One region of the Bacillus sp. PK6-013 genome, then DNA from elsewhere that is predicted to be linked to it. Evidence: predicted binding sites of a transcription regulator. Region 1 holds the regulator's gene; the other holds the start of a gene.
The links. The regulator CtsR, encoded in region 1, represses protease genes until heat stress. The targets are predictions, from matches to a motif close to ATGGTCAATAAAGGTCAAACA.

Region 1 (15,340 bases):
AACCCTAGAGATAGGGCTTCCCCTTCGGGGGCAGAGTGACAGGTGGTGCATGGTTGTCGTCAGCTCGTGTCGTGAGATGTTGGGTTAAGTCCCGCAACGAGCGCAACCCTTGATCTTAGTTGCCAGCATTCAGTTGGGCACTCTAAGGTGACTGCCGGTGACAAACCGGAGGAAGGTGGGGATGACGTCAAATCATCATGCCCCTTATGACCTGGGCTACACACGTGCTACAATGGGCAGAACAAAGGGCAGCGAAGCCGCGAGGCTAAGCCAATCCCACAAATCTGTTCTCAGTTCGGATCGCAGTCTGCAACTCGACTGCGTGAAGCTGGAATCGCTAGTAATCGCGGATCAGCATGCCGCGGTGAATACGTTCCCGGGCCTTGTACACACCGCCCGTCACACCACGAGAGTTTGTAACACCCGAAGTCGGTGAGGTAACCTTTTGGAGCCAGCCGCCGAAGGTGGGACAGATGATTGGGGTGAAGTCGTAACAAGGTAGCCGTATCGGAAGGTGCGGCTGGATCACCTCCTTTCTAAGGATATTATACGGAATATAAGACCTTGCGGTCTTATAGACAGGTGCGTTTAGATCTTGTTTAGTTTTGAAGGATCATTCCTTCAAAGCGTGTTCTTTGAAAACTAGATAACAGTAGACATCACATTCAATTAGTAAGCAAGATATCACGTAGTGATTCTTTTTAACGGTTAAGTTAGAAAGGGCGCACGGTGGATGCCTTGGCACTAGGAGCCGATGAAGGACGGGACGAACACCGATATGCTTCGGGGAGCTGTAAGCAAGCTTTGATCCGGAGATTTCCGAATGGGGAAACCCACTGCTCGTAATGGAGCAGTATCCATATCTGAATTCATAGGATATGAGAAGGCAGACCCGGGGAACTGAAACATCTAAGTACCCGGAGGAAGAGAAAGCAAATGCGATTCCCTGAGTAGCGGCGAGCGAAACGGGAACAGCCCAAACCAAGAGGCTTGCCTCTTGGGGTTGTAGGACACTCTGTACGGAGTTACAAAGGAACGAGGTAGATGAAGAGGTCTGGAAAGGCCCGCCATAGGAGGTAACAGCCCTGTAGTCAAAATTTCGTTCTCTCCTGAGTGGATCCTGAGTACGGCGGAACACGTGAAATTCCGTCGGAATCCGGGAGGACCATCTCCCAAGGCTAAATACTCCCTAGTGACCGATAGTGAACCAGTACCGTGAGGGAAAGGTGAAAAGCACCCCGGAAGGGGAGTGAAAGAGATCCTGAAACCGTGTGCCTACAAGTAGTCAGAGCCCGTTAACGGGTGATGGCGTGCCTTTTGTAGAATGAACCGGCGAGTTACGATCCCGTGCAAGGTTAAGTTTGAAAAGACGGAGCCGCAGCGAAAGCGAGTCTGAATAGGGCGCATGAGTACGTGGTCGTAGACCCGAAACCAGGTGATCTACCCATGTCCAGGGTGAAGTTCAGGTAACACTGAATGGAGGCCCGAACCCACGCACGTTGAAAAGTGCGGGGATGAGGTGTGGGTAGGGGTGAAATGCCAATCGAACCTGGAGATAGCTGGTTCTCTCCGAAATAGCTTTAGGGCTAGCCTCAAGGTAAGAGTCTTGGAGGTAGAGCACTGATTGGACTAGGGGCCCCTACCGGGTTACCGAATTCAGTCAAACTCCGAATGCCAAAGACTTATCCTTGGGAGTCAGACTGCGAGTGATAAGATCCGTAGTCGAAAGGGAAACAGCCCAGACCGCCAGCTAAGGTCCCAAAGTATACGTTAAGTGGAAAAGGATGTGGAGTTGCTTAGACAACCAGGATGTTGGCTTAGAAGCAGCCATCATTTAAAGAGTGCGTAATAGCTCACTGGTCGAGTGACTCTGCGCCGAAAATGTACCGGGGCTAAACGTATCACCGAAGCTGCGGACTGTTCTTACGAACAGTGGTAGGAGAGCGTTCTAAGGGCTGTGAAGCGAGACCGGAAGGACTCGTGGAGCGCTTAGAAGTGAGAATGCCGGTATGAGTAGCGAAAGAGGGGTGAGAATCCCCTCCACCGAATGCCTAAGGTTTCCTGAGGAAGGCTCGTCCGCTCAGGGTTAGTCGGGACCTAAGCCGAGGCCGAAAGGCGTAGGCGATGGACAACAGGTTGATATTCCTGTACCACCTCCTCACCATTTGAGCAATGGGGGGACGCAGGAGGATAGGGTAAGCGCGGTATTGGATATCCGCGTCCAAGCAGTTAGGCTGGGAAATAGGCAAATCCGTTTCCCGTAAGGCTGAGCTGTGATGGCGAGCGAAATATAGTAGCGAAGTTCCTGATTCCACACTGCCAAGAAAAGCCTCTAGCGAGGTGAGAGGTGCCCGTACCGCAAACCGACACAGGTAGGCGAGGAGAGAATCCTAAGGTGATCGAGAGAACTCTCGTTAAGGAACTCGGCAAAATGACCCCGTAACTTCGGGAGAAGGGGTGCTCTGTTAGGGTGCAAGCCCGAGAGAGCCGCAGTGAATAGGCCCAGGCGACTGTTTAGCAAAAACACAGGTCTCTGCGAAGCCGTAAGGCGAAGTATAGGGGCTGACGCCTGCCCGGTGCTGGAAGGTTAAGAGGAGCGCTTAGCGTAAGCGAAGGTGCGAATTGAAGCCCCAGTAAACGGCGGCCGTAACTATAACGGTCCTAAGGTAGCGAAATTCCTTGTCGGGTAAGTTCCGACCCGCACGAAAGGCGCAACGATCTGGGCACTGTCTCAACGAGAGACTCGGTGAAATTATAGTACCTGTGAAGATGCAGGTTACCCGCGACAGGACGGAAAGACCCCGTGGAGCTTTACTGCAGCCTGATATTGAATGTTGGTACAGCTTGTACAGGATAGGTAGGAGCCTTGGAAACCGGAGCGCCAGCTTCGGTGGAGGCATCGGTGGGATACTACCCTGGCTGTATTGACCTTCTAACCCGCCGCCCTTATCGGGCGGGGAGACAGTGTCAGGTGGGCAGTTTGACTGGGGCGGTCGCCTCCTAAAAGGTAACGGAGGCGCCCAAAGGTTCCCTCAGAATGGTTGGAAATCATTCGCAGAGTGTAAAGGCACAAGGGAGCTTGACTGCGAGACCTACAAGTCGAGCAGGGACGAAAGTCGGGCTTAGTGATCCGGTGGTTCCGCATGGAAGGGCCATCGCTCAACGGATAAAAGCTACCCCGGGGATAACAGGCTTATCTCCCCCAAGAGTCCACATCGACGGGGAGGTTTGGCACCTCGATGTCGGCTCATCGCATCCTGGGGCTGTAGTCGGTCCCAAGGGTTGGGCTGTTCGCCCATTAAAGCGGTACGCGAGCTGGGTTCAGAACGTCGTGAGACAGTTCGGTCCCTATCCGTCGCGGGCGCAGGAAATTTGAGAGGAGCTGTCCTTAGTACGAGAGGACCGGGATGGACGCACCGCTGGTGTACCAGTTGTTCTGCCAAGGGCATCGCTGGGTAGCTATGTGCGGACGGGATAAGTGCTGAAAGCATCTAAGCATGAAGCCCCCCTCAAGATGAGATTTCCCATTCCGCAAGGAAGTAAGATCCCTGAAAGATGATCAGGTTGATAGGTCTGAGGTGGAAGTGTGGCGACACATGGAGCTGACAGATACTAATCGATCGAGGACTTAACCTAAATGTTTGTGAATCGTCTGACCGTTATCTAGTTTTGAGAGAATGCCTCTCAAAAGCCAAAGGCAAGGAAACTCGGCTAAAGGCCCTCACATCCTGTGAGGAACGCCCAGTACCTTCATCCTGAAGGCAATAGTTTGGTGGCGATAGCGAAGAGGTCACACCCGTTCCCATACCGAACACGGAAGTTAAGCTCTTCAGCGCCGATGGTAGTTGGGGGCTTCCCCCTGTGAGAGTAGGACGCCGCCAAGCACTTAAAAAGACCAGCTGATATCAGCTGGTCTTTTTTCTTGTTCCCTAAGGTTTTACGATAGCCAAAAGTGGAAATAATAAAGGACGAAGAGCAATTAGTTGAAAAAAAAGCGAAAACCACTTATAGTAAAGTTAAAGTCAAATATAGTCAAAGTCAAGTGAAGGAGGGGGCTGAGTGGGGAAAAATATTTCTGACATAATCGAACAGTATTTGAAACAAATATTAGAACAGAACGGGAAAGAAATATTAGAGATTAAACGGAGCGAAATAGCCGATAAATTTCAGTGTGTTCCTTCTCAGATCAATTACGTGATCAATACGCGTTTTACGAGTGAGCGCGGATACATCGTCGAAAGCAAAAGAGGCGGCGGCGGTTATATCCGAATTATTAAAATTAAAATGAACGATAAAATTGATTTGATTGACAACATTATGAATCATATCTATACAAGGCTCTCCCAGGCTGCTTCAGACGATATCATTTTAAGGCTTTTAGAAAATGGTGTCATTACAAAAAGTGAAGCAAAATTGATGGTGAGTGTCATGGATCGTTCTGTATTATATATTGATTTGCCTGAACGAGACGAATTAAGAGCAAGAATGATGAAAGCCATGCTTACGTCACTTAAATTTAAGTAAAGCGGGTGAGAAGCGTGATATGTCAAGAGTGTAAAGAAAGACCAGCAACTTTTCACTTTACGAAAGTCATTAATGGCGAAAAAAAAGAAATGCATATCTGTGAACAATGTGCGAAAGAAAACAGTGAGTCATATTCTATGAATGAAAGTGGCGGATTTTCCATCCATAATTTGTTATCCGGACTGCTGAATTTTGACTCGTCTTTTACTAACAGCAGCGAGGCTCAGCTTTTTCAACAGCCGGACCAGGTTCTGAGATGCAAAAAATGCAATATGACATTCCCGGAATTTCGAAAAACAGGCCGATTTGGATGTTCGGAATGTTATAAAACCTTCCATTCCTATATCACTCCGGTTTTAAGGAAAGTTCACAGCGGGAACACGGTCCATGCCGGTAAAATACCAAAGCGGATCGGCGGTAACCTGCATGTAAGAAGACAAATTGAAGCATTGAAAAAAGAGCTGAAAGAATTAATTCAGCAGGAGGAATTTGAAAAAGCAGCCAACATTAGAGACCAGATCAGGTCGCTTGAACAAAACCTGAATGCAAACAAGGAGGAGGAGGACTGATGTCACTGCAGCATTTTATTCAGAATGCTTTAAGCAATTGGATGCGGCAGGAAGGCCCTGAAAGTGACATCGTGCTTAGCAGCCGGATCCGTCTTGCTCGCAACTTGGATAAAGTTCGTTTTCCAACGCTTTTTTCAAACGAAGAGGCTTCAGCGATTATTACATTGTTTGAAGAACAATTCACAGGCTATGAAGTGCCAGGTATTGGGAAATTTGAGCTTGTGAAAATGGATCAGGTGCAGCCTTTGGAAAAAAGGGTTCTTGTAGAAAAACATCTGATCAGTCCGCATTTGACGGAAGCTTCCTTTGGCGCATGCCTTCTTTCTGAAAATGAAGAAGTGAGTATTATGCTGAATGAGGAAGATCATATTCGCATTCAATGTCTGTTCCCGGGATTTCAGCTTTCAGAAGCATTAAAAGCAGCAAATCAGGTGGACGATTGGATTGAAGAACGGATTGACTATGCTTTTTCAGAACAAAGAGGCTACTTAACCAGCTGTCCTACAAATGTCGGAACCGGGCTTAGAGCTTCTGTCATGATGCACCTTCCTGCTTTAGTGTTAACTAGGCAAATAAACAGAATTATTCCGGCAATTAATCAATTGGGGCTTGTTGTTAGAGGAATTTACGGTGAAGGCAGCGAAGCATTAGGGAATATCTTTCAAATTTCCAACCAAATTACCCTCGGTAAATCGGAACACGACATTGTCGAAGATCTGAACAGCGTCGTTGCTCAGTTGATCGAACAAGAGCGTTCAGCAAGAAAGGCGCTTTATCAGACTTCGCAAATCGAGCTTGAAGACCGCGTCTACAGATCTTACGGCGTACTGTCCAATTGCCGGATGATCGAATCGAAAGAAACAGCAAGATGTCTTTCAGACGTTCGTCTTGGAATTGACCTGGGGATAATAAAAGGTCTTTCCAGCAATATACTTAATGAGCTGATGATCCTCACGCAGCCTGGATTTCTCCAGCAATATTCAGGAGGAGTCTTAAGGCCAAACGAGAGGGACATCAGGCGGGCTGCTCTTATCAGGGAGCGTCTGAAATTAGAAAACAACGGCAATAGACAGGAGGATGAAACGATATGATGTTTGGAAGATTCACAGAAAGAGCACAAAAAGTATTGGCGCTTGCTCAAGAAGAAGCTCTGCGTCTGGGCCATAATAACATTGGAACAGAACATATTCTCCTCGGCCTTGTCCGCGAGGGAGAAGGGATTGCTGCAAAGGCGCTGCAGGCATTGGGACTCAGCCCTGACAAGATTCAAAAAGAAGTTGAAAGCCTCATTGGCCGAGGGCAAGAGATGTCACAATCGATCCATTACACACCGAGAGCCAAAAAAGTGACTGAACTGGCGATGGATGAAGCAAGAAAGCTTGGTCACTCCTACGTTGGAACTGAACACATCCTCCTCGGCTTAATCCGAGAAGGGGAAGGTGTTGCGGCAAGGGTGCTGAATAATTTAGGCGTCAGCTTAAACAAAGCGAGACAGCAAGTATTGCAGCTGTTGGGCAGCAATGAGAGCGGTGGCGCTGCTTCAGGCGCCAACAGCAATGCCAACACACCAACCTTAGACAGTCTTGCCAGGGATCTCACGGCGATTGCAAAAGAAGACAGCCTTGACCCCGTAATCGGCAGAAGCAAAGAAATTCAGCGCGTAATTGAAGTGCTGAGCCGCAGAACGAAAAACAACCCTGTGTTAATCGGGGAGCCCGGTGTCGGTAAGACAGCGATTGCCGAAGGCCTCGCCCAGCAGATCATCAATAACGAAGTACCGGAGATTCTCCGCGATAAGCGAGTTATGACGCTTGATATGGGAACGGTTGTTGCTGGTACGAAATACCGCGGTGAATTTGAAGACCGCCTGAAAAAAGTGATGGACGAAATTCGTCAAGCGGGAAATATCATCCTCTTTATCGATGAGCTGCATACTCTCATCGGAGCCGGGGGAGCGGAAGGGGCCATCGATGCCTCCAATATCCTTAAACCGTCGCTGGCGCGCGGAGAGCTGCAATGCATCGGAGCGACAACCCTTGATGAATACCGCAAATACATTGAAAAAGATGCTGCACTCGAACGGCGTTTTCAGCCGATTCAGGTTGACCAGCCGTCTCCTGAAGAGAGCATTCAAATATTGAGAGGTCTCAGAGACCGCTATGAAGCCCACCACCGCGTATCGATTACGGATGAAGCGATCGAAGCGGCTGTGAAGCTGTCAGACCGGTATATTTCGGACCGTTTTCTGCCTGACAAGGCGATCGACTTAATCGATGAAGCCGGTTCAAAGGTTCGCCTGCGTTCATTTACAACGCCTCCGAACTTAAAAGAGCTTGAACAAAAGCTTGATGAGGTAAGGAAAGAAAAAGATGCCGCTGTCCAAAGCCAGGAATTCGAAAAAGCAGCGTCATTACGGGATACGGAGCAGCGCCTGCGCGAACAGGTCGAAGAAACCAAAAAAACCTGGAAAGAAAAGCAGGGACAGGAAAATTCCGAAGTGACCGTCGACGATATTGCAATGGTTGTTTCAAGCTGGACCGGAGTGCCGGTTTCGAAAATTGCGCAGACTGAAACAGACAAATTACTGAACATGGAGAGCATTCTTCATTCCCGCGTTATCGGCCAAGATGAGGCTGTCGTTGCGGTTGCCAAAGCAGTCAGACGCGCACGTGCCGGCTTAAAAGATCCAAAACGTCCTATCGGTTCGTTTATTTTCCTCGGCCCTACAGGCGTAGGAAAAACGGAGCTTGCCCGTGCACTTGCCGAGTCCATTTTCGGCGATGAAGAAGCCATGATTCGCATCGATATGTCCGAGTATATGGAAAAACATTCAACATCAAGACTCGTCGGTTCCCCTCCGGGATATGTCGGCTATGATGAAGGCGGACAGCTCACTGAAAAAGTGAGAAGAAAACCGTATTCCGTCGTCTTGCTTGACGAAATCGAAAAAGCGCACCCTGATGTCTTCAATATTTTGCTGCAAGTGCTTGAAGACGGTCGCCTGACTGATTCAAAAGGGCGCACGGTCGACTTTAGAAATACGATTTTGATCATGACATCAAACGTCGGTGCGAGCGAACTGAGAAGAAATAAATACGTCGGGTTTAATGTGCAGGATGAAACCCAGAATTATAAAGATATGAAAGACAAAGTCATGGGCGAATTAAAACGCGCCTTCAGACCTGAATTTATCAACCGGATTGATGAGATTATCGTCTTCCACTCTTTGGAGAAAAAACATTTGAAAGATATTGTATCCCTCATGTCAGAACAATTAACTAAGCGTCTGAAAGAACAGGATCTGTCAATTGAGCTGACTGAAGCGGCTAAAGAAAAAATTGCCGATGAAGGCGTGGATCTCGAATACGGGGCGCGCCCTCTCAGAAGAGCAATCCAAAAACACGTGGAGGACCGGCTGTCTGAAGAGCTCCTGAAAGGCCATATTGAAAAAGGCCAGCATATTGTTTTGGATGTAGAAGGCGGAGAATTTGTCGTAAAAACCGAAGCTAAAACGAACTAATATAGAGACAAAAGAAAGAGGCATACGATGTTCATCAGTATGCCTCACTTTCTTATAAAGGGAGCGTTTTGAAAAATCAATGGCTAAAACAAAGACTAAATTCATTTGTCACTCATGCGGTTACGAATCCGCCAAGTGGATGGGGAAGTGCCCCGGATGCGGCACATGGAATACCATGGTGGAAGAAACGATAAAAAAACCCGCCGCCAACAGAAGAACCGCTTTTTCACATTCCGTTCAAACGGTGCAAAAGCCTTCACCTCTCACTTCAATCGAAACAACAGAAGAGCCGCGAATTAAAACGAAACTGGGCGAATTCAACCGCGTCTTGGGAAACGGTATTGTCAAAGGTTCACTCGTTTTAATCGGAGGCGATCCCGGCATCGGGAAATCAACCTTGCTGCTTCAAGTATCTGCCCAGCTCGCTGATTCAAAAGAAAATGTCCTGTACATCTCAGGTGAAGAATCGGTCAAGCAGACAAAGCTGAGAGCAGACCGTCTAGGCATCAACAGTCCCACTCTTCACGTTTTATCTGAAACCGATATGGAGTATATTACGTCTTCTATAGAAGAGATGAATCCATCATTCGTGGTGGTTGATTCGATTCAAACCGTTTACCAAAGTGATATTACATCTGCTCCAGGCAGCGTGTCCCAGGTCAGGGAATGCACCGCTGAGCTGATGAGAATTGCAAAAACAAAAGGGATTCCGATATTTATCGTCGGGCATGTCACAAAAGAAGGTTCGATTGCCGGACCGAGACTTCTGGAACATATGGTCGACACCGTCCTTTATTTTGAAGGTGAGCGGCATCATACATTTCGGATTTTAAGAGCCGTCAAAAACCGGTTTGGATCAACGAATGAAATGGGAATCTTTGAAATGAGGGAAGAGGGCCTGACAGAAGTGCTGAATCCGTCGGAGATCTTTCTCGAAGAGCGCTCGGCTGGAGCAGCCGGCTCGAGTGTCGTGGCTTCAATGGAAGGCACGAGGCCGGTCTTAGTAGAGATTCAGGCGCTGATTTCCCCGACAAGTTTTGGAAATCCGCGCAGGATGGCAACCGGAATTGATCATAACCGCGTCTCATTGCTGATGGCGGTTTTAGAGAAAAGGGTTGGGCTGCTGCTGCAAAATCAAGACGCCTATTTAAAAGTCGCCGGCGGCGTCAAGCTGGACGAGCCGGCGATCGACCTCGCCGTTGCTGTGAGCATCGCCTCAAGCTTCAGAGACACCCCGCCTCATCCGACGGATTGTTTTATCGGCGAAGTCGGCTTGACAGGGGAAGTCCGCAGAGTATCAAGGATAGAACAGAGGGTGCAGGAAGCGGCGAAGCTTGGTTTTAAAAGAATGATTATTCCTTCTGCAAATGTGGAAGGATGGACAAAGCCGAAAGGAATTGAAGTCGTCGGCGTTGAAAATGTAGCTGAGGCCCTTCGAGCTTCATTAGGAGGATCATAATATATGGAAAAAGACAAAAAAGGAGCGAAACAGGATCTTTCAGAAATATTGCAGTTTGTCGCCCCCGGCACACCTCTTCGCGAGGGAATCGAAAACGTCCTTCGGGCCAAAACAGGCGGATTAATCGTGGTCGGCTTCAATGATAAAGTGAAAGAAGTGGTTGATGGAGGGTTCCACATTAATTCTTCTTTCTCTCCGGCTCATCTGTACGAGCTGGCTAAAATGGACGGGGCGATTATTCTCAGCGATTCAGGGCAGAAAATTTTATATGCCAATACGCAGCTTATGCCTGAGGCGACGATACCATCCTCTGAGACGGGCATGAGGCACAGAACGGCCGAGCGTGTGGCCAAGCAGACCGGCTGTCTGATCATTGCGATTTCTGAAAGGCGGAATGTGATTACGCTCTATCAGGAAAATATGAAATATATACTCAAAGATATCGGCTTTATCTTAACAAAAGCCAATCAGGCGATTCAGACACTCGAAAAATACAAACTCATTTTGGACCATGCGATTTCCAATTTGAATGCGCTGGAGTTTGAAGAGCTTGTGACATTTGGGGATGTCATCTCTGTTCTGCATCGATATGAAATGGTGCTCAGAATCAAAAACGAAATTAATATGTATATTAAAGAGCTTGGAACAGAAGGCCATCTCATCAGGCTCCAGGTTAGTGAACTGATCACTGATATGGAGCAGGAAGCGGCGCTGTTCGTTAAAGATTATGTGAAAGAAAAAATCAAAGACCCGTTTGTCCTGCTGAAGCAGCTACAGGATATGTCGAGTTTCGAATTGCTGGATGACTCGATTCTCCTTAAGCTTTTAGGCTATTCAGCAACTACGAATATGGAGGAATACGTTTTCCCGAGAGGCTACAGGCTCCTTCACAAAATCCCCCGTCTCCCGATGCCGATCGTAGAAAATGTTGTCGAAGCATTTGGCCATTTAAAGCTCATTATCGAAGCGGATGTAAAAGAATTGGATGAAGTGGAAGGAATTGGGGCGGTCCGTGCCCAAAAGATAAAGAAAGGGTTAAAGAGACTTCAGGAGAAACATTATACTGACAGGCAGCTGTGAGAAAAATTTCTAAAAGTGATTAAAATTTGCAATTTATGGGTATATTATTCTTACTTTTTGTTTTCCCTTTTTCCGGTTGAAACAGCTGCATTCATAAAAATTAAAACGATTATTTTAAAGGAGGTGAAGGTATGTTGAAACGAATAGTTCAAGCGTTCTTTGCGATTTTGGGAGGCGTTATCGGTATTTTTCTCATACCGGAATTGTTTGTGCTGTTAAATGTACAGGACATACCTTTAGTAACAAACCCGTATGCGTCCGCTTGTTTAGGAGCTATCATCTTTTTTCTTCTGGGCATCTGGTGTGCGGATCATGTCATCAACTGGGTGAAACAAATTGAGGATTCCTTGATCAAAGCACCTGTCTCAGATTTATTGTTCGGCTCTTTGGGATTAATCTTCGGACTTATGCTCGCTTATCTTATCGTCAACGTCATTCCGTTAAAAGACATCCCTTATCAGTTGATCAGCACGGTCATTCCGATTGTGTTGGCCGCATTTCTCGGCTATCTCGGATTCCGTGTAGGTTTCAAGAAAAAGGATGAAATGCTGACACTTTTCACATCGAGAAAGAAAAAAGGTTCTGCTGAGGAAGAGCGTCCTGAAGAAGACAAAAAGCTGAAAATTTTAGACACAAGTGTTATTATAGATGGGAGAATTGCTGATATTTGTCAGACCGGATTTCTTGAAGGCGTCATTGTGATTCCTCAGTTTGTGCTTGAGGAGCTGCAGCATATCGCCGACTCTTCAGACGTCCTCAAACGAAACAGAGGACGGAGAGGACTGGATATTTTAAATCGGATCCAGAAAGAGCTCGATATCAAAGTTGAAATTTATGAAGGCGATTTTGAAGATATTCAAGAGGTCGACAGCAAGCTTGTCAAACTGGCGAAATTGACCTCAGGCGTTGTCGTTACCAACGATTTCAATTTGAACAAAGTATGCGAGCTCCAAAAGGTTGCCGTATTGAACATCAACGACCTTGCCAACGCCGTCAAACCTGTCGTGCTTCCGGGAGAAGAAATGAAGGTGCAGGTCATCAAAGACGGGAAAGAACATAATCAGGGCGTGGCTTATCTGGACGACGGCACGATGATTGTCGTGGAAGAAGGGCGGAATTATATCGGCAAACATATCGACGTGCTCGTGACCAGCGTGCTGCAGACAGCGGCTGGCAGAATGATATTCGCCAAGCCAAAACTGCTGGAAAAGGCGCTTTGAAAAAGGGAGAAATAAAATGAATTACGAAGTCGTCATTCCTGCCGCCGGACAAGGTAAACGAATGAATGCCGGGAAAAACAAACTGTTTATCGAGGCGAAAGGAATACCTGTGATTATTCATACATTAAAGGTGTTTGAAAACCATGATGCCTGCAAAAGGATCATTCTTGTCATCAATGAACAGGAATTCGGTGAATTCAGCACCCTTTTAAAAACCTATCATTTTACAACTCCGATCGAGATGGTTCCGGGCGGAAGAGAACGCCAGCAAAGCGTATTTGCGGGTATTAAAGCGGCCGGCAAAGAGGAAACGGTCCTCGTCCATGACGGAGCAAGACCCTTTATTAAACGGGAATATATCGAACAGCTTGTCGAGAAAGCGAAGGAAACAGGGGCTGCTATCGTTGCCGTACCTGTTAAAGACACGATCAAACGCGTTCAAGACGGTGAAGTAGCCGGAACGATTGAACGTTCAAGCTTGTGGGCCGCTCAAACCCCACAAGCTTTTCGTCTTTCTATTCTGATGAATGCTCACCTTGAGGCTGAAACAAAAGGTTTCCTCGGTACGGACGACGCCAGTCTGGTCGAGGAAGCCGGAGGTACGGTTGCAATCATTCAAGGGGATTATCAAAACATCAAACTGACGACCCCGGATGACTTGCTTGTCGCAGAAGCGATATTAGAAGCGGAAAAGAGGAATGAACATGTTTAGAATAGGCCAAGGATTTGACGTCCATCAACTAGTGGAAGGCAGGCCGCTCATTATCGGGGGAATTACGATTCCTTACGAAAAAGGCCTGCTCGGACATTCGGATGCCGATGTGCTTTTGCACACGATTGCGGATGCGTGTCTCGGCGCCGTCGGCGAGGGCGATATCGGAAAACACTTTCCGGATACCGACCCTGAGTTCAAAGATGCCGACTCCTTCAAACTCCTTCGTCACGTCTGGATGATTGTGAAGGAAAAAGGCTATACGCTCGGGAACCTGGATTGTACAATCATCGCCCAAAAGCCTAAAATGGCGCCGTATATCGAAGACATGAGAGCCAGAATTGCCGAAGGGCTTGAGGCGGAAATGTCCCAAATTAACGTAAAAGCGACCACAACCGAAAAGCTCGGATTTACGGGAAGAGCCGAAGGAATCGCCGCTCAGGCTTCCGTTCTGCTCCAAAAGGTATAATTCATTTTGAAGACAGGTTCATTTGATGATAGAATAGGAAATAAATTTGAACTCTGTTAGAGACGAAAGGAAGTTAGACAGATGGGAAACGAAGTTCGGGTTCGTTATGCGCCGAGCCCAACAGGCCATTTACATATCGGAAATGCCAGAACCGCTCTCTTTAATTATTTGTTTGCCCGGAGCCAAGGCGGAAAATTCATCATCCGCATTGAAGATACGGACCGGAAGCGTAACATTGAAGGCGGAGAGCAAAGCCAGCTGAACTATTTAAAATGGCTGGGCATCGACTGGGATGAAAGCGTGGATGTCGGCGGAGAATACGGACCATACCGCCAATCCGAAAGAAACGACATTTACAAAACATATCACGAGGAGCTTCTTGAAAAAGGGCTTGCCTACAAATGTTACTGCACGGAAGAAGAGCTTGAGAAAGAGCGCGAGGAACAGGCTGCCCGCGGAGAAATGCCGCGCTACTCAGGCAAGTGCCGCAATTTAACTAAAGAAGAGCAGGAAAAGCTCGAAGCTGAAGGAAGACAGCCGAGCATCCGCTTTAAAGTCCCTCAAGGAGAAGTCATCAGCTTCAATGACATCGTCAAAGGAGAAATTTCTTTTGAAACAGACGGCATCGGCGACTTCGTTATCGTGAAGAAAGACGGAACGCCTACTTACAACTTTGCCGTAGCTGTCGATGACTATTTAATGAAAATGACGCATGTCCTGCGCGGCGAAGACCACATTTCCAATACGCCGAAGCAGATCATGATTTACAACGCCCTTGGCTGGGACATCCCGGCATTTGGACATATGACATTAATCGTCAATGAAAACCGTAAAAAACTGAGCAAACGGGATGAGTCCATCATTCAATTTATCGAACAGTACGAAGAGCTCGGCTATTTGCCGGAAGCATTGTTTAACTTCATCACTCTTCTCGGCTGGTCGCCGGTCGGAGAAGAAGAGCTTTTTACAAAAGAACAGTTTATTGAGATATTTGATGTACACCGTTTGTCAAAATCACCAGCGGTATTTGATACGCATAAACTGAAATGGGTCAACAACCAGTATGTGAAAAAACTTGATCTTGATCAGGTGATCGAATTGACCGTTCCGCATTTGCAAAAAGCGGGCAAGGTTTCAGAAGAGCTAACAGGCAGCGAACAGGAATGGGTTCGCAAGCTGATTTCTCTATATCAGGAACAGTTGAGCTACGGCGCTGAAATCGTCGAGTTAACAGAGTTGTTCTTTAAAGACGATATCCAGTATAATCGTGAAGCAAGAACAGTTTTAGAAGAAGAGCAGGTTCCGGAAGTGCTTCGCGTATTTGCCGAAAAGCTTGAGCAGCTTGACTCGTTTACGGCAGATGAGATCAAGGCATCCATCAAAGCCGTTCAAAAAGAAACAGGACATAAAGGGAAAAAGCTGTTTATGCCGATCCGCGTAGCGACGACAGGCCAGACCCACGGTCCTGAACTGCCTCAGTCCATTGAATTATTGGGGAAAGACACCGTTTTAAAACGGCTGAATAACATTATTCAATAAGATAAATCGTTGACAGGGATAAGTATAAAGCCAGGGCCTTTAAAGAGAGAGTCTTCATCGGCTGGAAAAGACTTAAGCGCCGGGCTTTAGAAATGCACCTCTTGAGACCTTTGAAGAACGTTTTTACACAAGTATTCAAAGGCGGTATCCGCCGTTATGGATGAGAGTTGAGAAAACAGTTGTGCTGTTTTCTAAACAGAGTGGAACCGCGCGTCAAAAAGCGTCTCTGTCATTAGACAGAGGCGTTT
Region 2 (15,340 bases), 1.4 Mb from region 1:
GACTCTGTTACAGATGTTGAAGCTGCCAAATGTTCCGACTTGTGCATCGCGCGCGATTATTTGCTGCGGGAATGTGAGGGACTCGGCCTGAAGCATGCGGGATTCGGCGATTTCCGTGATGTAAAGCGAATACTTGAAGAGACCGCGGAGGTGAAAGAATGGACCCTGAGCAAAAATGGCACGAACTTGCCGAGGTAAAAAAAGAGCTTGCGGAAAGGGATTGGTTCCCTGCGACAAGCGGCAATCTGTCAATCAAAGTATCAGAAGACCCGCTGCGATTTCTCATCACAGCAAGCGGAAAAGATAAGCGAAAAGCATCCGCGGAGGATTTTCTGTTGGCGGACGAAGAGGGGAGACCGGCGGAGACCGGACATACGCTGAAACCGTCAGCGGAAACGCTGCTGCACACCCGTGTCTATCAAAATACAAACGCGGGCTGCTGTCTTCACGTCCATACGATTGACAACAATGTCATCTCAGAGCTTTACGCAAAAGAAAAGCAAGCGACATTCAGAGGCCAGGAAATCATAAAGGCGCTCGGTCTTTGGGAGGAAAATGCGGAGGTTGCGATCCCGATTATCGAAAACAGCGCTCATATTCCGGATTTGGCGGCGGATTTTGCCGGACACCTTTCAGGCGATTCAGGGGCAGTGCTGATTCGCAGCCACGGCATTACCGTCTGGGGAAAAACGGCATTTGAGACAAAGCGGATGCTTGAAGCGTATGAATTCCTGTTCAGCTGGCATTTAAAACTGAAAGCTTTGCAGGCTTACCACGTTAATTAAAAAGGGGGAGAAAGCATGGCGACAATTCGAATCCATGATGAACAAAACACGACCATTGAAAAGCAGGAAGAAGTAGAACAATTTCTAAAGGGGCAGGAGGTCATTTATGAAAAATGGGATATCACAAAGCTGCCGGCCGGCTTAAAAGAAAAATACGATTTGACCGATGAAGAGAAACAGGAGATTTTAGACGTCTTTGCCGCTGAAATCAAAGACATTTCAGAACGCCGCGGCTATAAAGCGAGCGATGTCATCTCGCTTTCCGACCAAAATCCGAAACTCGATGAGCTCTTGAAAAATTTCAAACAGGAACATCATCATACAGACGATGAAGTCAGATTTATCGTCAGCGGCCACGGCATCTTTGCGATAGAAGGAAAAGACGGCACATTTTTTGATGTCCTCTTAAATCCGGGAGATTTGATCTCCGTTCCTGAAAACACCCGCCATTATTTCACGCTTCAGGAAGACCGAAAAGTCGTGGCTGTCAGAATCTTTGTGACGACAGAGGGCTGGGTGCCGATTTATGAGAAAGAGAGTGTGAGCCGATAATGAAAAAGCGTCCGTGTGGACGCTTTTTTATTTGTTTCTGTCATAAAGGGCCTTGATGTGGCCTTCATGAAAGGAGAGATGCTGTTTTTCATTTTGATAGTATTGAAGACGGTCAAATACAGAGCCGGTGTGAAGCTCGAACTTATGGCCGTCCGGATCTGAGAAATAAATTGAATCTTTGTCGCCTTCATGCCGTTTTCTGCCCTTTAGCACGTTTACACCGAAATCGCATAATTTCTTTTCCCAGAACGGCAAATCTTCCTGTTGAATCGAAAAGGCGATATGGGTGTAAGAGTCATGGATTTCCTGTCTCTTAATGTCTTTCTCTTCGTTTAATGCGAGCCAGATGCCGTTCAGGTCAAAATAAGCGGTTTTCTCGGCCTTTACGAGCCACTTAGCATCAAACACCTTTTCATAGAATGAAATAGAGACGGACAGGTCAGAGACTGAAAACAAGAGATGATTGATACCGAGAATATTATTGTTTGCCATTGCCGTTTATTCCTCCCGTTAGATGTATTTCAAATCCGTCCAGCTCTTTGGTGATTTGCCTGAATAGAAAAGCGAGCACAGCCGCGTCATCAAGCCAGCCGACACCTGCGAGAACATCGGGAATCAAATCGATCGGAGACAGCACATAAATCAATGCCAGCGCGGCCAGTAAAATCGTTTTTTTCGGGAATAAGGGGAAGTCTCCCTTTCTCCAGGCTCTAAATGCCTTGAAAAACAATAAGAGGCCTGAATACGCTTCTTTCACGGCAAAGATGGTTCGGAGCCTTGACACTGGTTTTTTCATCATTTAGACCTCCTTCTATCCTCATGAACTCTTTTAAAGGTGTTTATCGTATTTCATCGATGGGTATTACACCTTTAATTCCACAATTCTATTATACTCGATTTCAAAATAATTTTTTGAGAAATAGGTTTACAAAATAAGTATAATCTGTAATAATGCTCAAGTACGCAAAATCTGGATGGTTCTAAGAAACGATATGTCGGTAAGGGGTGAAGCGTATGCAAAATTATGTTGAAAAAGAAGCATTGCTCGTTTCCATCAGCAAGAAGCGGCAAATGATGGTTGAAGCCGCTGAAATCTATGGATTTACAGGGGATGAAACGATCAGGCGGAGCCAGGAGCTGGATCAATTAATTTATGAATATCAAAAACTGTCTATGAATGAAAATGCGTCGGACCATCTGCTGCAGGATTTTTTAGGCTGCATCGACTGTCTGACCGTTGAAAAATATACGGCATAGTGACTGAACGAAAAAGAGCTGCCGTGAAAGGCAGGCTCTTTGCAGGAACGGGGAAGCCTCAGTCAACCTGTTCCTTTGAAGTCGGCAGCGTAATCGTTACAGTCGTTCCTTTATGCTGTTCGCTTTCGATCTGAATGGTTCCCCCGTACATGGAAATGATGCGCTTGCACACGACAAGGCCGAGTCCGGTTCCCTTTTCCTTTGACGTGACAAAAGGCTGGAAAATACTCTCCATCATTTCTTTTGGAATGCCTTCTCCGATATCCTTCACAATAATTTGCGCCTTCTCTTGATGATGTTCGATTTGAATGAGCAGCTTTCCGCCGTTTTTCATCGATTCAAGAGCATTTTTGGCGACGTTCAAGACAACCTGCTTAATATGATCTTTTTTACAATACACATAAGCCGGGTCTTCTCCACAGTCTTGAAATTCCACTTCCACATTATATAAATTTGCCTCAGAATGAATAATCGGCATGATTTCGTCAATCATTTCATTCATGGCGTTAAGCTGCCACTGCTCTGCCGTCGGCTTTCCGAGCACGAGAAACTCGCTGACAATCTGGTTGATCCTCCGGATTTCCTGGTCGATGATTGAGAAATACATTTGATCTTCTTTTGATTGATATTTTTTTTGCAGGAGCTGGATAAAGCCGCTGATACCTGTCAGCGGGTTTCTGATTTCATGAGCGGTGCTCGCTGCCAGGGTGCCGATTAATTCGAGCTTCTGGGCTTCATTTTGGGCGCGCTCCTGCTTGGTCCGCCGCTTCAGCAGCACATACTGGAGCATGAGGAACATAATATTCAGCAGAATGAAAATACTTAAAAATGACAGCAGAAGACTGTGAACGATTTCATCAAGCTGGACCGGTTCCGGATAAACTTCAAGCTTCCAGTCGATCTGATCCAAAAAAGCATCGACGGTGCCGCCGTCCGGCTTCTCAGGAGGAGAATGGCCTGCTGTAAAGACAATCTGATTCTTCTGGTTGAGAATTTTGATATAAAGCTCAGGGCTCAGGACGTTCATGATATTTTTCAGATAATCGACGCGGATCGAAGCCAGCAGAAAATTTGTCGTTCTGCCTTCGCTGTCATAGACAGGAGTAAAAATATTCAGCTCCAGCCTGTCCGACACTGTATGTATATCGTCTGTGATCACGGATTTCTTTGATTTTTCCGCTTTTTGCAGAATGTTCTTGTATGAAACCTTCTTTTTTTCTTTGACGGGAGACGTGCTCACCATGACATCGCCGTCTTTATTTAAAAGGTATAAAGCCGAAAAACGCGGTTCTTTTTTATACGTTTCCGTCAGGATTCGTTTGATATGCTGCTCATTAACAGGGTGGTTGAGGGCCGTGGCAAGGGAGCTGAGCCTTGCTTCTGTTTCGCCGATCAGGTAGTTGATTTGGTTGCGGTGAATATTGAGCATGAGAGTCGCAGTCTGACGGTGCTTTTCAGTGATATTTTCTCGTTCTTGTTCGTATACAAAAAAGCTTATAATGAAGGCGGGGATCATCACCAAGATCAAATAAAGCCTGACTTTCTTCCATAGATTTTTCAAATTGCGCATATTTTTACTCTCTCCCAATCGATACAGGAATAGGGGTATTATATCACTAGTGAGAGCCGATTTATAGAAAAGATAACCAATACCGTGAAAATAGGACACAATACCGGGGAATTTCCGGATATATCTATTTGATGTTCGATTCCTACTCATCATAACATGGTTTGAATGTTAACAGTTGACATTTTCCTCATAGTTTATTAATGTTTTCCTGTAGTTGTTTCTTTGGAGATGAGAGATATGAGTAATAGAGAACAGGAACAGTCCTTGAAATTATTTATTGTATTATCTCGAGCGTACAGATCCATTAATGATCATATGAATAAACATATTCATCATCATGGTCTGAATCCAACCGAGTTTGCCGTTTTAGAACTCCTCTATCATAAAGGGGATCAGCCCCTTCAACAAATAGGGGATAAGATTCTACTGGCGAGCGGGAGTATTACATATGTGGTTGACAAGCTTGAGCAAAAGGAGCTGATCGCGAGAAGAGCCTGTGCGACCGACCGCAGGGTGACCTATGCGCAAATTACAGATAAAGGCACCAAGCTCCTGGAGAAGATTTTTCCGGGTCATGCAGAAGAGCTTCACCACATGATCAGCGTGTTAAGCGATGAGGAGAAAGAAGCCTGCATCGAAATGCTGAAAAAAGTCGGACTGAACGCAAGAAATATTTATAAGGGCAAAGAATAAGGAAGCTGCCAAAAGGCAGCTTCCTATTCTTTTTTATTCAAGTTTTCCTGGCCGATCGGCAGGATGAGGATTTCAACGCGTCTGTTTTTCCTTCTTCCTTCTTCGGTGTCATTTGAAGCGATCGGTTTAAATTCTCCGTAGCCTTTCGCGCTGAATATCTTGGCGTCAAGCTTGGGATTTTCGATTAAAAGCCCCATGAAATTGACTGCCCGCATCACGCTTAAATGCCAATTTGATTTAAATTGAGAATTTCGAATCGGCACATTGTCCGTATGTCCGCTGATTACGATATTGCGGGGCGGATTCAAGACGAGAAGGTCGGATACTTCCTTGGCCAGCGGAATGTCCTGCTGGCGGATCTCCGCTTTTCCGGAATCAAAAAAGATATTATCCTCGATGGAAAGGAGGAGGCCTTCGTCTGTCAGCTTCGTATTGACCTGTTTTTCAAGACTTTTCTCTTTAATAAACCGGTTGACCTGCTCCTGAATTTTTTTCAGCGACTGCTTGTCTTTTTCTTTTTGATCTTGAGAGAGATCTTTTGCTTGGTCAGGGCTTTTTCCATCTTCGGTTGTGCTCGTTTTCGGCTCGGTGAAGCTGGAATAATCCATCATTCCTGTTCCGCCGGTAAATACGGCATTGAATGATTTAGACAGCATATCGAACTTCTTGGCGTCGATTGAGCTCATGGCAAACAGTACGATGAACAAGGCCAAAAGCAGTGTCAGCAGGTCGGCATATGGGATGAGCCAAGACTCATCCACGTGTTCTTCATGGTCTTTTTTGTGCTTCTTTTTTCTAGCCATTGCTGCTGTCTCCTTTGTCTCCTTCTGGGATGACGATGCTGGAGCGTTCGCTTGGAGAGACATACATCAAAAGCTTTTGTTCAATGACTTTTGGCGCTTGGCCTTCCAAGATCGAAAGGATGCCTTCAATCATGACTTCGCGGACTTTGACTTCCTGTTTGGATTTCCGCTTTAATTTATTGGCAAAAGGATGCCATAGTACATATCCGGTGAAGATCCCGAGAAGGGTCGCGACAAAAGCGGCGCTGATCGCATGTCCAAGCGCTTCAGTGTCGCTCATATCCGCAAGCGCTGCGATCAGTCCGACAACAGCGCCCAAAACGCCGAGTGTCGGCGCGTATGTGCCCGCCTGGGTAAAAATGCCCGCTCCGACTTGATGTCTTTCTTCCATTGCTTCAACTTCTTCAGTTAAAACGTCCCTGATAAATTCGGCACTTTGGCCGTCTACTGCCATGCTCATGCCGTTTTTCAAAAATTCATCATCGATCTCATTCAAATTTGCTTCCAAAGCGAGAAGTCCTTCACGTCTTGCGATTTGTGCCCACTCGGAAAACATCGGGATCAATTCGTTGATTTCGATCATCTTCTTCTCTTTGAACAAGATGCCGAAGAGTTTGGGAACCTTTTTGATCTCGCGGATTGGAAAAGCGATCACAACTGCTGCGATTGTACCGACAAGGATGATCAGCCATGCCGCGGGATTGACGAGAACGGAAGGGCTGACACCTTTCATGACCATGCCGACACCTACTCCGATGATAGCTAAGATGATTCCAATTAACGATGTTTTGTCCATTTTTTCACCAATTCCTTTAACTAACTTTTCTATCGTTAATATCGGTGTTGCGTGATAGGAACTTTAGGGTGTTTCTTAAATTGTTTCAAAATCATGGTGAAAAGGGACTTTAGGGTTATTTAATGTTAAAAAATAGAATTTTTGTGATTCTTACGTTGTATGTAAAGCGGCCTCCGCAATTGGAGGCCGTTATGTGTGTTATGCGGTTGGTTTCACCAAGATTTCATCGTTTTCAACGATAACCGCAAAACCGTTGATGTGTTCTTCTTCAAGCAGCAGATCGGTCATTTGATCTTCGACTGCTGTTTGAATGGTTCGTCTTAATGGGCGGGCGCCGAAGGCCGGATGGTATCCGATTTCAGCAATTTTTTCTTTTGCTTCATCTGAAACTTCAAGCGTCATGTTTTGCTCTTTTAACGTTCCTTCAAGCTCTTCCAGCAAGAGAGTGACGATCTTGACCAGATCTTCTTTTTCGAGCGGCTGGAACTCGATGATGCTGTCAAATCTGTTCAGGAATTCCGGCTTAAAGTAGCTGCTTAGGGAATCGATCATTGATTGTTCGCCCATTACTTGTTCTTCCCGGTTAAAACCGACGGTTGTCCGCTTTTCAGATACTCCGGCATTGCTTGTCATAATGATGACGGTATCTTTAAAGCTGACCGTCCGTCCCTGGCTGTCTGTCAGACGTCCGTCTTCCATGATTTGCAGGAACATGTGCTGAACATCGGGATGGGCTTTTTCGATTTCATCAAGCAAAACGATGCTGTACGGGTTCCTCCGGACTTTTTCGGTGAGCTGTCCGGCTTCTTCGTGGCCGACATATCCAGGAGGTGAACCGATCAGCTTCGATACGGCGTGTTTTTCCATGTATTCGCTCATATCGAGGCGGATGACGGCATCCTTCGTGCCGAACAGTTCTTCCGCAAGCCTTTTAGAAAGTTCTGTTTTACCGACACCTGTCGGGCCGACGAACAGGAATGAACCGACTGGCCTGTTTTTTGATTTCAGGCCGGCGCGGCTTCTTTTGACGGCTTTTGCCACTTTTTTTACGGCTTCTTTTTGACCGATCACGCGGCTTGAAAGGTTTGCTTCAAGCTCTTTCATTTTCTTCTGATCGTCGTGCTGAAGCTTGCCGACCGGAATGCCGGTTTTTTGTTCGATGATCGCTTGAATGTCTTCCGCTTTAACGGTTGCCCGTTTTTCTTCCGCATGGTTTTCCATTTTTTTGTGCAGTGCTTCTTCTTCATCGCGGAGCTTTGCTGCAAGCTCATAGTTTTCTTCCTGCAGCGCTTTAGCTTTTTCCGTTTCGATTTCTTTCAGGCGTTGGGAAGCTTGTTCACCGCTGACCGTGTCGATTTTCAAGTTCGCTTTTGAACCGGCTTCATCCAAAAGGTCGATCGCCTTATCGGGAAGATGACGGTCCTGAATATAGCGGCTAGACAGAACGACGCAGGCTTTGATCGCTTCATCCGTGTAAGTTACATCATGATACGCTTCGTATTTTTCTTTCAGCCCGTTTAAAATCGCCGCGGTCTGCTCAATTGTCGGTTCATGCACCATGATCGGCTGGAAGCGCCGCTCTAATGCTGCATCTTTTTCGATTTGGCGATATTCTTTCAACGTCGTCGCGCCGATGACTTGCAGTTCACCTCTGGCAAGCGCAGGTTTTAAAATGTTGCCGGCGTCCATGGAGCCTTCGGCAGAGCCTGCTCCGACAAGAAGGTGAATTTCGTCAATAAACAAGACCGCGTTTTTGCGTTCTTTCAGCTCTTTCATCAGCTGTTTCATTCTTTCTTCAAATTGTCCTCTGATGCCGGTGTTTGCTACGAGGGAAGCGACATCAAGCAGGTAGAGTTCTTTGTTTTTCAATTTATTTGGAACATCGCCTTCGGCGATTTTGAGAGCAAGTCCTTCAGCAACGGCTGTTTTACCAACGCCCGGTTCACCGATTAAGACAGGGTTGTTTTTATTTCTGCGGTTTAAGATCTCGATTACACGGGCCACTTCATCATCGCGGCCGATCACCGGATCGAGCAAGCCTGTCTTTGCGGCATTCGTTAAGTTGACGGCAAGTTCATCGAGCAAGCCTTTTTTGGCAGCGGTTTGCGTCTGCGCTTGTGATGGCTGGCTGAAGAAAGAACCTCCTCCGCCAAAAAAATGATTTCCTGAAAACATAGAAGGCTGAGTCAGCTCTTTATAGCAGTCTTCACATAAATCCATTTGCTTTTTTGTAAAGTTGATTTGCATGTTCAGGCGAATCGTCGCCTCATTTTTTTGACAATGTTGACAACGCATTTGCCAAAACCCCCTTTATTGAATTTGACCTTTTTTGACCAATTGACTTTGAAAAAATGGTCTGTAGTTTGACCATTTCTGACTATTAGTATACATTGACCTTCTTTGACTTTCAAGTTCTATGCTTTTTCCTTTTTGTTCCTGAATGAGAAGTTGTCCTTCTTTTTAAAGGACATGGCTCATATGGTGTAGAAAGGGAATTCGTTTACGGAGGAGTCGTATGAGTCAATCACATGGATCAGCCTTTCAGCTGGCATTTGTTTATGTAGGAACGGTCGTCGGAGCCGGATTTGCAACTGGAAGAGAAATCGTCGAGTTTTTTTTAAGATTCGGCTGGCCGGGGTTAGCCGGAATTTTGATCAGCGGACTGATGTTTACATTTCTCGGCGCAAAAATGATGCTGATTGCGGTCAGAATCAATGCCAAATCTTATCAGGAGCTGAATCAATATTTATTCGGCCATACGCTCGGGAAATTTGTCAATGTCTTCATGCTCGTGATTTTGCTCGGCGTGACGTCTGTCATGCTGTCTGGAGCGGGGGCGATATTTGAGGAACAGCTCGGCTTTTCAAACCAAGCGGGGATGATTGCGACGATTGCCTTGAGTCTGTTTGTCATGATGAAGGGCGTTAAAGGGATATTCGGCGTCAATGTCATTGTCGTTCCGCTGCTGCTTCTGTTCACAGTCATCGTCCTGTTCGATTCGTTTATTTTCAGAGGGCCGGAGATCCACAATTTGGCGGCATTCTCGGCGGCAAAACCCGATTGGATTTTATCCGCTGTTTCGTACGGCGCTTTTAATTTGTCGCTCGCACAGGCGGTTCTCGTGCCGATCGCTTCTGAACTGAAATCTGAACGGCTCATTATAAAAGGAGCATTAATCGGAGGGTGTCTGCTTACCCTTGTGTTGATCGCGAGCTTTCTGTCTCTTTCAACATTGCCTGATGTCCTGTTATACGAAGTTCCGATGGCACAGGTTGTATTCATTGTCCAACATTCTGTCCATATCATCTATCTGTTTATCATTTTCGGGGAAGTCTTCACATCGGTCATCGGCAATTTATATGGTCTTGAAAAGCAGATTAATGAATATCTTCATATGAAAAGCCTGTATGTATTTATGTTCATCCTGCTGACAATCTACTTGACGGGACAAATCGGCTACGGAAAACTGATATCGACCATTTATCCTTTGTTCGGCCAGCTGAGCCTCGTCTTTATATTCTTTTTGATCGTCAAAAGGGTGCCTGAGCGTTGAATGGCAGGCATTGCACTTGGCGAAACATGCGATTTGTGATAAGATGGCGAAGGAAAATTGAAACAAAATCCGCTTGAAACTGCGGGAGAGGTTCTAGCAAAACCCTCTATAAAAAACTAAGGAAAGCTGTATCCTTGGGGTATGGCCTTTTTTATTGTTTTTTTGCTAGAACACTTTTCTCACAGAGAAAGGTGTTTTTTCGTTTAGATATCAGTGAATCTCTTCTTTTATGAAATACTGACGAAAAGCGGAGAAGGAGGAATTATGAAACAGGAAAAAGCGATCGTCGTATTCAGCGGCGGTCAGGACAGTACGACTTGCCTTTTGTGGGCGCTTCGGCAATTTCAGGAGGTGGAAGCGGTCACCTTCCAATATAATCAGCGGCACCGAGAGGAAATCGAAGTCGCGAAAAAGATCGCTGAAAAGCTTGGCGTCAAGCATCACCTTCTTGATATGGAACTGTTAAATCAGCTCGCGCCGAATGCTTTGACAAGGGATGATATCGAGATTGAGGCGAAAGAAGGCGAACTTCCGTCCACTTTTGTTCCGGGACGCAACCTCGTGTTTTTATCGTTCGCTTCGATCCTCGCCTACCAGGTCGGCGCGCGGCACATCATAACAGGTGTATGCGAGACGGATTTCAGCGGCTATCCGGATTGCCGGGATGAGTTCGTCAAATCCTGCAATGTCACTGTCAACTTGGCGATGGAGCGCCCGTTTGTCATCCACACGCCGCTGATGTGGCTGAACAAGGCGGAAACGTGGGAGCTCGCCGATGAGCTTGATGCGCTTGATTTCGTGAAAAACGAGACGCTGACGTGCTACAACGGAATCATTGCCGACGGCTGCGGCGAATGCCCGGCCTGCAAGCTTCGGGCGAATGGCTACAATGAATATATGAAAATGAAAAAGGAGCGAGCTTAACAGTGCTTACACAAATTTACCCGCAACCAAGCCATCCTTACTCTTTTGAACTAAATAAAGATATGCAGATGTCAGCCGCGCATTTTATTCCGAGAGAGGATGCGGGCGCATGCAGCAGAGTCCACGGCCATACGTATACAATCAATATCACGATTGCCGGGGATGAATTGAATGAATCAGGATTTCTTGTCAACTTCAGCACCATTAAAAAATTGATCCACGGGGAATACGATCATACGCTTTTAAATGACCATCAGGAATTTTCGGGTGAAAGCGCGGATCGGATCCCTTCGACAGAAGTGGTGGCGAAAACGATTTACGATAAAACAGAGGCTTATTTGAAAGATCTCAAAAACCGTCCGCATTGCGTTCAGGTGTTTGTCAGGGAAACGCCGACAAGCTATGTCGTCTACCGTCCGAAATCGGGTGTTCACAATGGCTAAGCCGATTCCCGTACTTGAAATTTTCGGTCCGACGGTTCAGGGAGAGGGGATGGTCATCGGGCAAAAAACGATGTTTGTCAGAACAGCCGGCTGCGACTATTCGTGCAGCTGGTGCGATTCAGCTTTTACCTGGGACGGTTCGGCGAAAAAAGACATCAAATGGATGACCGCGGAAGAAGTATACGAATCTCTTAAAGACATCGGCGGAAACGCCTTCTCGCACGTTACGATTTCAGGAGGCAACCCGGCGCTTTTAAAACAGCTGGACGGACTGATTTCCCTTTTAAAAGAAAACGGTATACGGACAGCGCTTGAGACGCAAGGGACGTTTTATCAAGACTGGTTTGCCGGAATCGATGATTTAACAATTTCGCCAAAGCCGCCGAGCTCCAATATGAAAACCGATTTTAACAAGCTTGATCATATTGTTGAAAAACTGAAAGAGCACGGCCGGGCGGCAGCGGCAAGTTTGAAGGTCGTCATATTCACGGCGGAAGACCTTCAATTTGCAAAGCAAGTTCACCAGCGTTATCCTGATGTCCCGTTCTTTCTCCAAGTCGGAAATGACGACGTTCATACAGAAGACCAAGTGCGGCTCGTCGAACGGCTGCTTCAAAAGTATGAACAGCTGGTAGAAGCGGTCACGCGCGACCCTGAATTGAACCGCGTCCGCGTTCTCCCGCAGCTCCACACCCTGATCTGGGGTAACAAACGAGGCGTTTGATTGAAGAAAGGAAGATGAATGATGACCACAAGAAAAGATTCAGAACTCGAAGGCGTAACCCTTCTTGGAAATCAAGGCACCAATTATTTGTTTGACTATTCTCCGGAAGTGCTTGAGTCTTTCCCGAATAAACACGAAAACAGGGACTACTTCGTGAAATTCAACTGCCCTGAATTCACATCCCTGTGCCCGAAAACCGGACAGCCCGATTTTGCCACGATCTATATCAGCTACATCCCTGATAAAAAAATGGTAGAAAGCAAGTCTTTGAAACTGTATCTCTTCAGTTTCCGAAATCACGGCGATTTTCACGAAGACTGCATGAACATCATCATGAACGATTTAATTGAGCTGATGGATCCGCGCTACATCGAAGTCTGGGGCAAATTCACCCCGAGAGGCGGAATCTCGATCGACCCGTACACAAACTACGGCAAGCCCGGTACAAAGTATGAAAAAATGGCCGAGTATCGGATGATGAATCATGATCTGTATCCGGAGACGATTGATAATCGGTAAGAGGTGCAGGAGAAGTGAGGGTTTGTGATCGATGTGTGACTGGAGTGACCTCGTCTTTATAGACGGGGTTATTTTTTTAGAAGTTGATTTATCACTTTTAACGGCGTGGGCATAATATGACACGCAATTCATATTGTGAAAAAGATGTAATCTCAGCTCGCCTCGTTAACGTCTTCGTTCGCTGGTTCGCCTCTAACTACGCAACCTTTATCGTTCGTATAAACGAAAAAGGGCGCCGTAATTGGCGCCTGTCTTTTATTTTCATGCTGATTTTTCTTTTCTAAGGACTTTGTCTAAGATAAATGAGAAGAGCGCTAACAGTAAGGACATTACCACCATATCGATAATAGTCACGCCTGTGTCTTTTTTTATAACAAAAAACAAAATCAATTGCAGCACCAAAGTAATTATAAAGAATGACCCGTATTTAGCCATATTCATGTGATAACATCCCCTTTGTTCTCTTTATTTTCCGATGCACCGCACACTAAACCATGCAAGACTTCCGGCTAATCCAAGGACGCCACCGCGGATTGCATTTTTCCCGACAATCTTGATTATCTCAGTCGCGGCTTTTTTCCAAAGTTTCTTTTTAAGCATCTTTTCCAGGCCGCCGCCAATAAATCCTAAGCCGGTAAAATCAATGATTTTTTCTTTAAGACATCCCCACCATGAAGCCGTTTGAAATTGACTAGAATTAGCTTGGGGATCGGGAACGCCTTTTAAATCCTCCGCAGTTAGCTCCTCTCCATTAACAAGTTTAACAAATGCTTCCACTGTAGCAACGGACGATTGACCGAATTTTTCCGCGACCATATCCTTATTGATGACGAACTTTCCGTCAACTTCTGAGGAGGCTTCCCCAAAAATGAACTTTAAGTCCTCGGCTATTTGTTGCGTTTCCATTTCTTCCTCAATTGTCAACGTGTCTAGTTGAATTTGTGAGTCTGTCTTAGCTTGCGCTTCGGAAGTAAAAGGCGCTAAACATGTGCCAAACATACAAGCAACAGTCGTTGTTATGACGAGTTTTTTCATCTTCGCATCTCCCTTTCATTTGTTTGAATATGTAGTTGATAGATTAATTGTACCAATATAAGGAAAAGGCTATCATGAGGCTTGCATAATGTTATAAAATAGGGAAAAGTTAGTGTGATGTGAATGGGATGATGTCTTGTAAATAAAAAAGACGCCGGAAAACCAGTGTCTTAGAGATTTTATATGCTTTTTTTCATACCGCACTGACGGCACTCGCGTAGGAAAACGCCGTCCTTCGCCGAAATTTAAACAGCGTATAATCGCAGTTATCGCAGCCCCCGTAATGGCGTCAGGATACTCTTTATAATCGTAAACAATCGTCGTATCATAGCCTCTTGTTTCGTAAACCATTCGGCCTCAACCTCCGACTATTAGAATGCGGCAATAGTGCGTTCAATTCAACGCCATTCATGGAACGAAGGAATCCGCAGTAATCCGTTTTCAGTCTTGACCCGGTGTTTGACGCGGCACCCAATCGGCTCAATATAAACGTACTTCTCCGTTTCTTCGACGTCTTTTCTCTCAGCGTGTAGCTTCCGCCGCGCATCCTAAGGCATAAACTCCATAACGCCGGCATACTCTGGCCGTCCATGTCGAAAGAAGCAGCGCATTGTCTTCCTTGCGCAATCCCTTGTCGCGTGTTTTAACTTTTATTTTATACATTCGAATGAATAATCTAAATTAAGAGTCCCTAATTCTACAGTGGGATTCTCTCCTGAATTAAAGCAATTTTGAGAGAGAGTTTGTATTTCTTTATTATTGAAAAAGCTTTTAGAAAAAATTAAAGACGCTGATATCACGAGTGTGAAAGGAATTATTATAGATATCCGAGGTAAATTTGTTAACTTCTTTAATTTCATTCAGATAGTTATCCTTCCATTATGAGAGTTTTTCTCTTATTATCACTTTTTTGTTTTAAAGTTTCACCCCATATTTTCACTAGTTCATTCAATAAACAAGGAAGATCATTTCCAGAATTGCCACCACTTTTTCTTGCGGACGGCGGCCAGCATTTTTTGTGTTTCCTGGGATGCACGAAGGGATTTCATCAGCATTTCGTCTCTTTCCTTCTGCCGTTTCTCAAAAAGTTCAATGCGTTCCAGCATCATTTTATTGAATTCCTCTTGTTGTTTGACAAATTGAGATAAGGCGTGATCTATTTTCAGGCCGTCCAGCATATCTTTTAGTCCACACAGTGGCCTGAACGTAACAGATACGCAGTTGTTATCTATTATTGATCTATAGAAAATTCTTTTTCAGGCAGTCCCAAAATATCTGTATTATTAGGAATATAACCAAGCAACCGTAACATTGCTACAATTTGCCCCTTATGATGAAACTCATGCGTAATAGAATGGACTAGTAATTGGTGTGGTGTTTTTTTTACGATTCCACTGCCCGCTTTCCAAGAAGGCTCTTTTTCGATAAAATTATCAAATTTCTCAGTGAATTGTTCAAACACAGTATCCACATATATATCAGCCTGTTGAAAATAACGTTGAATATCTTCTATCTGCATATTATGGAGTGCTTCCTTTGTTATGAGTGGTGAAGTTGTTTTTGAAAGCACAAAAGAACCCAGCCAAGCATGATAACAACCAGCCACATGAACTAAAGAATCTCTTATACTTTGAAAACCAAATCCAAACTCTTTTGTAAAATCATTTTTATTCAATACTTTACACT

Region 2: a site for CtsR is predicted at 8,773-8,793, ahead of M1E03_RS14045 (ATP-dependent Clp protease ATP-binding subunit). Genes of this name have one in related genera too.

What each region holds. Positions count from the first base shown of each region.
Region 1 is NZ_CP096417.1:4,170,274-4,185,613, reverse strand. It holds rRNA gene M1E03_RS21060 (16S ribosomal RNA) at 1-536, shown strand, start outside; rRNA gene M1E03_RS21055 (23S ribosomal RNA) at 707-3,636, shown strand; rRNA gene rrf (5S ribosomal RNA) at 3,769-3,884, shown strand; gene M1E03_RS21045 (CtsR family transcriptional regulator) at 4,060-4,524, shown strand; gene M1E03_RS21040 (UvrB/UvrC motif-containing protein) at 4,539-5,093, shown strand; gene M1E03_RS21035 (protein arginine kinase) at 5,093-6,184, shown strand; gene clpC (ATP-dependent protease ATP-binding subunit ClpC) at 6,181-8,613, shown strand; gene radA (DNA repair protein RadA) at 8,693-10,072, shown strand; gene disA (DNA integrity scanning diadenylate cyclase DisA) at 10,076-11,152, shown strand; gene M1E03_RS21015 (PIN/TRAM domain-containing protein) at 11,284-12,372, shown strand; gene ispD (2-C-methyl-D-erythritol 4-phosphate cytidylyltransferase) at 12,389-13,084, shown strand; gene ispF (2-C-methyl-D-erythritol 2,4-cyclodiphosphate synthase) at 13,077-13,553, shown strand; gene gltX (glutamate--tRNA ligase) at 13,635-15,092, shown strand; T-box leader at 15,093-15,323, shown strand.
Region 2 is NZ_CP096417.1:2,775,473-2,790,812, reverse strand. It holds gene mtnX (2-hydroxy-3-keto-5-methylthiopentenyl-1-phosphate phosphatase) at 1-198, shown strand, start outside; gene M1E03_RS14090 (methylthioribulose 1-phosphate dehydratase) at 159-785, shown strand; gene M1E03_RS14085 (1,2-dihydroxy-3-keto-5-methylthiopentene dioxygenase) at 801-1,337, shown strand; gene fosB (metallothiol transferase FosB) at 1,365-1,829, opposite strand; gene M1E03_RS14075 (YkvA family protein) at 1,816-2,136, opposite strand; gene M1E03_RS14070 (aspartyl-phosphate phosphatase Spo0E family protein) at 2,352-2,594, shown strand; gene M1E03_RS14065 (PAS domain-containing sensor histidine kinase) at 2,653-4,164, opposite strand; gene M1E03_RS14060 (MarR family winged helix-turn-helix transcriptional regulator) at 4,402-4,857, shown strand; gene motB (flagellar motor protein MotB) at 4,881-5,660, opposite strand; gene motA (flagellar motor stator protein MotA) at 5,653-6,456, opposite strand; gene M1E03_RS14045 (ATP-dependent Clp protease ATP-binding subunit) at 6,655-8,751, opposite strand; gene M1E03_RS14040 (YkvI family membrane protein) at 8,972-10,009, shown strand; PreQ1 riboswitch class I at 10,091-10,135, shown strand; gene queC (7-cyano-7-deazaguanine synthase QueC) at 10,274-10,933, shown strand; gene queD (6-carboxytetrahydropterin synthase QueD) at 10,936-11,376, shown strand; gene queE (7-carboxy-7-deazaguanine synthase QueE) at 11,369-12,100, shown strand; gene queF (preQ(1) synthase) at 12,122-12,619, shown strand; gene M1E03_RS14015 (hypothetical protein) at 12,881-13,060, opposite strand; gene M1E03_RS14010 (hypothetical protein) at 13,085-13,654, opposite strand; partial or broken gene M1E03_RS14005 (hypothetical protein) at 13,834-14,005, opposite strand; gene M1E03_RS14000 (DUF3967 domain-containing protein) at 14,620-14,763, opposite strand; gene M1E03_RS13995 (DinB family protein) at 14,886-15,340, opposite strand, start outside.